DNA from 4 places in the Bacillus sp. WC2503 genome. Region 2 is predicted to be linked to each of the others. Evidence: riboswitches for the same ligand, from Rfam matches in the RefSeq annotation. Region 2 holds a riboswitch; each other region holds the start of a gene.
The links. Region 2 has a riboswitch for S-adenosylmethionine ahead of metK (methionine adenosyltransferase). Riboswitches for the same ligand answer to the same signal wherever they lie in the genome.

Region 1: another riboswitch for S-adenosylmethionine. It lies ahead of ACUN26_RS00665 (sugar ABC transporter substrate-binding protein); the one in region 2 lies ahead of metK (methionine adenosyltransferase).
Region 3: another riboswitch for S-adenosylmethionine. It lies ahead of ACUN26_RS03920 (Na+/H+ antiporter NhaC family protein); the one in region 2 lies ahead of metK (methionine adenosyltransferase).
Region 4: another riboswitch for S-adenosylmethionine. It lies ahead of ACUN26_RS24900 (MetQ/NlpA family ABC transporter substrate-binding protein); the one in region 2 lies ahead of metK (methionine adenosyltransferase).

The regions. Positions count from the first base shown of each region.
Region 1 is NZ_JBQYMD010000001.1:117,441-119,625, forward strand. Features, by position in the region: gene ACUN26_RS00660 (sugar ABC transporter ATP-binding protein) at 1-46, opposite strand, end outside; gene ACUN26_RS00665 (sugar ABC transporter substrate-binding protein) at 43-1,155, opposite strand; SAM riboswitch class I at 1,244-1,349, opposite strand; gene ACUN26_RS00670 (NCS2 family permease) at 1,441-2,185, opposite strand, start outside.
Region 2 is NZ_JBQYMD010000001.1:3,966,469-3,968,653, reverse strand. Features, by position in the region: gene pckA (phosphoenolpyruvate carboxykinase (ATP)) at 1-874, opposite strand, end outside; SAM riboswitch class I at 1,103-1,224, shown strand; gene metK (methionine adenosyltransferase) at 1,394-2,185, shown strand, end outside.
Region 3 is NZ_JBQYMD010000001.1:723,498-725,682, reverse strand. Features, by position in the region: gene ACUN26_RS03920 (Na+/H+ antiporter NhaC family protein) at 1-879, opposite strand, end outside; SAM riboswitch class I at 974-1,079, opposite strand; gene ACUN26_RS03915 (DUF402 domain-containing protein) at 1,200-1,718, opposite strand; gene gltP (glutamate/aspartate:proton symporter GltP) at 1,789-2,185, opposite strand, start outside.
Region 4 is NZ_JBQYMD010000001.1:4,806,642-4,808,826, forward strand. Features, by position in the region: gene ACUN26_RS24900 (MetQ/NlpA family ABC transporter substrate-binding protein) at 1-767, opposite strand, end outside; SAM riboswitch class I at 852-966, opposite strand; gene ACUN26_RS24905 (NAD(P)-dependent alcohol dehydrogenase) at 1,047-1,955, opposite strand; gene ACUN26_RS24910 (DUF6612 family protein) at 2,101-2,185, shown strand, end outside.

The sequences.
Region 1 (2,185 bases), 3.8 Mb from region 2:
CGGCATGATAAGAATGTGTAATGTTTTGAAGAGAGAATGTCATCATTTTTTCTCCTTCTCTAATTTTTTCATCCAAGGAGAATACGCATCTTTCGAGTCTCCCCAACCGTTTATATGTTTTGATAATTGATCCATTGTTATATTTTCTTTTGGTAAACTATTTTTCTTTACTAAATAAGGTTCTAGTGAATAAATATCTGGCGTTTGTTCACCGGCAATTTTTTTGTATAAGAATCGTACTTGAACTTTCCCTACTTCAGCTGGATCCGTTGCAGCCGTAGCAGACCAAGGTGAGTTTTCTTTTTGCATAAGTTGTAAATCTTCATTACTTAAGTCAATGCTGTATACTTTTATATCTGTACGACCAGCTTGTTCAAGTGCTTTAACAGCTCCTTTAGCAAACTCATCCCACGAAGCGAAAATGGCTTGTAAATCTCCTTCTTTCGGATATTTTTTTAGTAAAGCTTCTACTTGTGTTTGTGTATCAAGTGGTGTGTTATTACTAGCAGTACCGAATCGCGCAACTTCTTTTATATTTGGATACCGTTTATAAAAAGCATCAATGATAACGTTACGACGTTCCATTGGAGCAAATCCGCCAACCCATACGACTGCGATATTTCCTTGTCCATTCAAATCTTCTGCTAACGTTTTTAATGATTTCCATGCAAGACTATAGTCATCTTGATCAATAATCGTTACACCTGGTAAGCGTAGATCGTTATCAAACGCGACTACGGGAATGTTCGCCTGTAACGCTTTTTCTACCCCAGGTTTTAATGCTTCAGATCGGCCATGATCAATTAAAATACCATCCACTTTTGAATTAATAGCAGTATCTAAATTTGCAGCCATTTTTGCTAAATCGTTATCAGAATTGTAGACTTGTACACTACCGCCAAATAGCTCGACTTGTTTTTTGACGCCCTCAATATATTGAGAGGAAAAAGTTCCGATAGACATTTGCATAATTAATGCGATTTTTAATGGCTTTTTTATTTGCTTTGGAATTTCTGTTTGTAAATGATTTTCAACTGTTGTAGTTACTTTTTTCACCGTTTGTTGCTTTTGTGAAGAGATAGCATCTTGTTCATTTGTACAAGCCGTCAATGTAAGTAATAGAAAAATAAGTACGATGGAACACAATTTTTTCATAAAAAAATCCCTCCTAAACTAAGAAGAGAGGGGAGGGAGTGAAAATAAAAAACGCCTTTTCATATAGAAAAGACGTCTTATCATATTACTCTTATCTTTCAACACAACGTGTTGTAAGAATTAGCACCGTGCCCATAAATGGGTCGGTTGCCGGGCTTCGTAGGGCTCATCCCTCCACCTGCTCTTGATAAGACATCGAATATTTAACTATTTTGAATTATTCCATGATTCTGTACAGTTGTCAAATGTTTTTTGAAAATAAAAAATCCCTCAGAAAGAGGGATTTTAATGTGGTAAGAATATCAATTGATAAGCGAACAAGATTCCGAATACATACACAAGTGGGTGAACAGAACGGAATTTACCTTTTGCCACTTTCATAAGTGGGTATGAAATAAATCCAAGTGCGATACCTGTTGCGATACTTGATGTAAGTGGCATGCTTAAGATTACTAAGAATGCTGGGAATGCTTCATCAAATGAATCCCAATCGATGTGGCGAACTGAACCCATCATAAGACTACCAACGATAATTAGTGATGGTGCAGTAATAGCTGATACACCAGATACAGCGCTCACTAATGGTCCAAAGAAAGCTGCTAATGCGAATAGAACAGCTACTGTAACTGTTGTTAAACCAGTACGGCCACCAGCTGCAACACCAGCAGAAGATTCAATGTAAGCTGTTGATGGTGTTGTTCCGAACATAGAACCGATTGTTGCTGAGAATGAGTCAGATAGAAGAGCTCGTCCTGCTTTTGGAAGCTTTCCGTCTTTCATAAATCCACCTTGTTGCGCAACGCCAAGTAGTGTACCTGTTGTATCGAATAGTGTAACAAGGAAGAATGAGAATACAACGCCGTATAATCCGTAGTTAATTACATCAGATACAGCAGTAATTGGATTTGATACGATAATTCCTTCTGGTAATCCAGGCATTGATGTAACACCGTTTGAGAACGTTAATTGTCCTGTGAAGAAAGCGATAAGACCAGTTAATAGCATGCCGATAAATAGCGCACCATTTACA
Region 2 (2,185 bases):
CAAATTTGATTGCATCAAAGATTTGTGGTTCTTTCTCATGAGAAAGGTTTACACATTTCGCATAGCAACCGCCTTCAATATTGAATACACCGTTATCAGACCAACCATGCTCATCATCACCGATTAATTTACGGTTTGGATCAGCAGATAAAGTTGTTTTACCTGTTCCAGATAAACCGAAGAATAGTGCTACGTCACCTTCTTCACCTACGTTTGCAGAGCAATGCATAGAAAGAATATCTTGTTCAGGTAGTAAGAAGTTCATAATAGAGAAGATTGATTTTTTCATTTCTCCAGCGTATTCTGTACCACCAATTAGTACGATACGTTTTTCGAATGAAACCATGATGAATGCTTCAGAGTTTGTACCGTCAATTACTGGATCTGCTTTAAAGTTCGGTGCAGAAACAATTGTAAACTCTGATTCATGAGTTGTTAATTCTTCTTCAGTTGGACGAATAAATAATTGATGTACAAATAGATTGTGCCATGCATATTCGTTAATAACTTGAATTGGTAGGCGATAGTTGCGATCGGCGCCTGCAAATCCTTTGAAGACGAATAACTCTTCTTTTTCTTTTAAGTATTCTAAAACTTTAGTATATAATTTATTAAAATGTTCTTCAGAAATCGGTTGGTTCACAGCTCCCCAAGCAATTTTGTCAGCAACCGATGCTTCTTTCACAATAAATTTATCTTTAGGAGAACGTCCTGTGTATTTTCCTGTTGAAGCAGAAACTGCACCAGTAGAAGTTAATTTCCCTTCATTTCGCATTAATACTTTTTCCACTAATTGCGGAACACTTAGTTGAATCTGTGCATTGCTTCCGTTCAATAATTCATGTAAACCGATTTGGACATTCACAGTACTCATATTTATATACCATCCTTTTCATTTAATGAAATATTTCTCGTAATCCCCATCAAGAGTATAACACAATTATATAAATAATGTATACTATTTATTTATTTTTGTTTGTGTGAATGTATTATTTCCTTATTAATATTTCATTCCAGGCGTATTGAGAAAAACTTTCAGGAAAATGTGAATATTAATTGACAAATGAATATCATTTCTTTAGTATAGGTTGGGACGGATACTCTCTTATCCCGAGCTGGCGGAGGGACAGGCCCGATGAAGCCCAGCAACCTCACTTGTAGTGGTAAATACATGTGAATAGGTGCTAAAACCTGTGCGAGGCTAATGGTCTCGAACGATAAGAGCAAAGGGCAAAAAGCAGTATGCAAGTAGCAAATTAAACCTTTCCTCTATGTTAAGTAGGAAAGGTTTTTCTGTATGCTTGTGTGGGAGAATAAATGTATGTCGCAGTTTGTGGCAAATTAAGGATGAGTTCCGTACAATATATACAATTACTGTAGGGAGGTTTACCACATGACAAAAAAACGTCATCTGTTCACATCTGAGTCTGTAACTGAAGGACATCCAGATAAAATTTGTGACCAAATTTCTGATTCAATTTTAGATGCGATCTTATCAAAAGACGCAAATGCACGTGTAGCTTGTGAAACAACTGTAACAACTGGTTTAGTATTGGTAGCGGGGGAAATTACGACTTCTACTTACGTAGACATTCCAAAAATCGTTCGTGAAACAATTCAAGGCATTGGTTACACACGCGCAAAATACGGATTCGATGCAGAAACTTGTGCAGTTTTAACATCTATCGATGAGCAATCTGCTGACATCGCTATGGGTGTTGACCAAGCGCTAGAAGCACGCGAAGGTCAAATGACTGACGCTGAGATTGAGGCAATTGGTGCAGGAGACCAAGGTTTAATGTTTGGTTTTGCATGTAATGAAACACAAGAATTAATGCCACTTCCAATCTCGCTTGCTCACAAATTAGCTCGCCGTTTAACTGAAGTACGTAAAGATGACACATTATCATACTTACGTCCGGATGGAAAAACGCAAGTTACAATTGAGTATGATGAAAATGGTAAACCTGTACGTGTAGATACAATTGTAATTTCTACACAGCATCATCCAGATGTTACATGGGAAGAAATCGATCGCGATTTAAAAGAGCATGTAATTAAAGCTGTAGTTCCAGCAGAATTAATGGATGGAGAAACGAAATTCTTCATTAACCCAACTGGCCGCTTCGTAATTGGTGGACCACAAGGTGATGCTGGTTTAACAGGACGTAAAATCATCGTTGAT
Region 3 (2,185 bases), 3.2 Mb from region 2:
TCCGATTAAAATAGCAAGTAATACTAACTCCATCATACCGCCCATTCCAGTCGTTACACTTTTAAAGAAACTCTCCAACGTGTAACTTCCATCTATAAGACCGATAGCGCCAGATAATACAGTTCCACCAGTTAACACAATAAGTACATTCCAGCCAAGTAGCGCGGTAATAAGTACTCCTGCATACGGTAAAATCTTTATCCAATCAAAACTATGAGCTTTAACCTGCGTATCACTTCCTGAAGTAATTATTACTAATAGTACAATTGTAATAATAGCAGCTGGCAATACAATTAAAAAGTTCGTTTTAAACTTATCTTTCATTTCTGTTCCTTGCGAACGAACAGCTGCGATTGTTGTATCTGAAATAAATGATAAATTATCACCAAACATCGCTCCACCAACAACAGTAGCCATCGTAAGTGCAATTGAGATATCAGTTTGTCCACTAATACCTACAGCAATCGGTGCTAACGCTGCAATTGTTCCCATTGAAGTTCCCATCGCTAATGAAATAAACGCACCTATAACAAAAATTCCAGCTACGATAAATCCTGGTGGCAAAATAGTTAACGCTAAATTAACAGTTGAGTCTACTCCGCCCATTCCTTTTGCTGTTTCAGAAAATGCACCTGCAAGTACAAAAATTAATACCATAATCATAATATCCGGATTTCCTGCACCTTTAGCGAATCTTTCTACTTTCACATTAAAACTTTCTTTACGATTCATCACCAAAGCAATTCCTACAGCAATTGAAATCGCTACAAGTATCGGCAATTTATAGAAATCACCCGTAATAATTCCAGAACCAATAAATAGCGCTAAAAATATCCCAAGTGGTAATAAAGCTAAACCATTTCCTCTCGTTTCTTTCAAAGTACCATCTCTCCCTAGTTTCAACCTTTTTTTAATGAATAACAAAAGACCTCTTCCAACGAGAAGAGGTCTTATACATCTATAAGGAACGCTCTTCTCATCTTTCAAGCACATGCTTGCTGGATTTGGCACAGCACTCTAAAATCGAGTCCGCTGCCGAGGCATCGTAGGGCCAGTCCCTCCGCCTCTCTTTATAAGAAGGTTTCATATTTATTTTTTAATAATAATTTCTTCCCTAACTTTACTCGCTTACAAAACAAAAGTCAATTATTTTTTGTATAGATTTTTTTGGTAATTATACAAAAATATGAATACACCAATCATTTTAACTTTTTGATTTCTTTATCTAATATTGAAATCCAATAAAATTCACTATTGTTTATGGCTTCCATGATCCATTTCGTTGTTTGCCAGGCTAATTCATATTCTTCCTTTGTAACATCACCATTTTTATAAGCGTCCTCTAACTCATCTTCATCCAATACATACATCTTACCATTCGGCAATAGCACTACATCTAAATATAAATCATCAAAATACGGTAAACCCCGGTCGTCTATTTCGTATTCTTTCGTCACATCAATATAATATTGTACTAAATTCCCCTTATTATCTAACATAGCTGTAATCGCAAAGTTTTTCCCTTTTATGAAATACTGAATCCACGTATACTCATTACCTGCGACACAAATTTCTTTACCATCATATTCTTTATAACTAGGTTCTCTCACCTTTTTTATGTCCAGTATTCCTAGCATGCCCTCTTCTACTTGCTTAACCATATAATCCTTCTCTATTAGTCGCTTCCACGAAGAACCGTCACCATATTTACGTTTCATTACGCCCGCTCCTCTTCTATATATAGAAAAGCTCCCACATATATTATGTGAGAGCTTGTTCATATTATAATTAAGCTGCTTGACCCTTTTCAGATATCTCTTTTAAATAGGCTTGTCCTTTTTCAGCGTCATATTGACCTTCCCACTTAGACATAACTACAGCTGCTAAAGAGTTACCTACAACGTTAACTGCTGTACGAGCCATATCTAGAATACGGTCAATACCTGCAATAAAGGCTAAACCTTCTGCTGGAATACCTACTGTACCAAGCGTTGCTAATAATACAACGAATGATACGCCCGGTACACCTGCGATACCTTTTGATGTAACCATTAATACAAGTAATAATGTAATTTGTTGAGAAATAGATAAATCAATACCGTACATTTGTGCTAAGAAAATAGCCGCAATTGCTTGATATAAAGTTGATCCATCTAAGTTAAATGAATAACCTGTCGGAATAACG
Region 4 (2,185 bases), 840 kb from region 2:
TCTTTTACTTCTTTAGATTGATAAGCTTTCTTTAATTTACTTACAACAGCATCATCTTTATTTTCAGTACGAACAACGACCCAGTTCACGTATGGTGAATCTTTTCCTTCGCGGAAAATGGAATCTTTCGCTGGATTTAGTTTTGCACCTAATGCAAAGTTTGTGTTAATTGCAGCTGCTTTCACTTCACTTAATTGCGTTGGTAATTGAGAAGCTTCTAATTCAACAATCTTTAAATTTTTCGGGTTTTCAATTACATCCTTTGCAGTCGCTTTTTCTGTAGCCTTTGGATCAACTTTTAAAACCCCTGCTTTTTCAAATAATTTTAAAGCTCGAAGTTCATTCGTTGGGTCATTTGGTACAGCGATTGCATCGCCCTCTTTTAATTCTTTTACATCTTTTAAGCTTTTAGAATATACGCCCATTGGGAATGTTACTGTTGAAAATACTTCAGTTAATTTCATATTGCGTTCGGCTTTAAATACATCTAAATATGATTTCGTTTGATAGCTATTTACATCAAGACTTTTTTCATCTAACGAAACGTTTGGTGCTACGTAATCATTAAATATTTTTATATCAATGTCGAGACCGTCTTTTGCCGCAACTTCTTTAATCTTCTCAAAAATTTGTTCATGTGGTCCACCTGTTACACCGACAGTAATCTTTTTCTCGTCTAATATTTTTACATCTTTATCTGAATTTGCGCCACATGCGCCTAATAATAGTACTGCTCCGCTTACAATGCTCAATAATACTTTCTTCATCTATAATTCCCCCTTAATATACGTTCCAAAATAAAAAGCACCTCTCAAAATAAGAGAGGTGCCGAATAGACGAAATAGGTTCCTCTCTTATCTTCCAAAACGAAAACTCGTTTTGCAGGAATTAGCACCTTAGCTTATACGTTATAAGCTCGGTTGCCGGGCATCATCGGGCCAGTCCCTCCGCCACTCTTGATAAGAGTATGTATATGTAGTTTTTAAATATGGTACTAATAGTAAATCTAACAAAAGGAATTGTCAACTTTATTTTCTGAATATATTTTATTTTAAGGTAATCGAAACGTTTCCTTTCTTATGGCCCATTTCTACATACGTATGGGCTTCTGCAACTTCTTCTAATCGGTAAGTTCTATCAATAACAGGTTTTAGCTTTTCTGTTTCAACTAGTTGTTTTAGTAGGTTCATATCTTCTTTACTGACCTTTGCCATCATTCCGTTAACAGATACATATTTTCCATTAGGCATTAATGCGTCTGTACAAAGAGACTTTTTATATTTTCCAACTGCATCAAATATAATATCGTAGTTCTCGCCCTGTTTAGTAAAATCTTCTTTCATATAATCAATTACTTTATCAGTCCCTAAAGATTGCACTAGTTCAAAATTTGAATTACTACAAACAGCTGTAACGGTCGCGCCGAAATATTTAGCAAGTTGTACAGCAGCTGTTCCTACTGATCCAGAGGCGCCGTATATGAGCACTTGTTGCCCTTTTTTTATACGGCCCTTCCTCAGAAAATGCAATGCTGAAGTTCCGCCAAAAGGAATAACGGCAGCTTCTTCATATGTCACATTGGTAGGTTTTAATGCTATTAATCCACTTTCATGCACGCATGTGTATTCGGCATAACCACCAAGGTTTAGTTCTGTTAATGCAAAAACTGGGTCTCCTTTTTTAAATTGAGTTACATCTGTTCCAATTTCTTCGATTTCACCGGATAACTCTACGCCGAGTATAGGTTTTCTCGGTTTTCTAAAACCTAATATGATCCGCATAGGAACCCAAAATAAGAGGGGACTATTAAAGCCACGTATTCTACAATCTCCAGTCGATACACTTGTTGCGCGAATTTTAACTAATACTTCGTTCTTTTTAGGTTTAGGTTTTTCTACATTTTGAAGCTGGAGAACGTTTGGTGGTCCATATTGTGTACAAATAATCGCCTTCATAATAACCTCCTGAAATGAGTTGTTATTATTTACATCATATTTAAGATCTTCATTAAACATGTCTCTATATAGAGAATATAGATTAAAAATTATATAGATTTCATAGGAAAAGAGGTGATATTATTTTGGGAAAGGGGGCGACATTATGAAAAAAATTATTTTTGTTTCAAGTTTAGTACTTGCAATCAGTCTAGGGGTAGGGTGTAGTAATGAGAAAACAGCAAAGACGG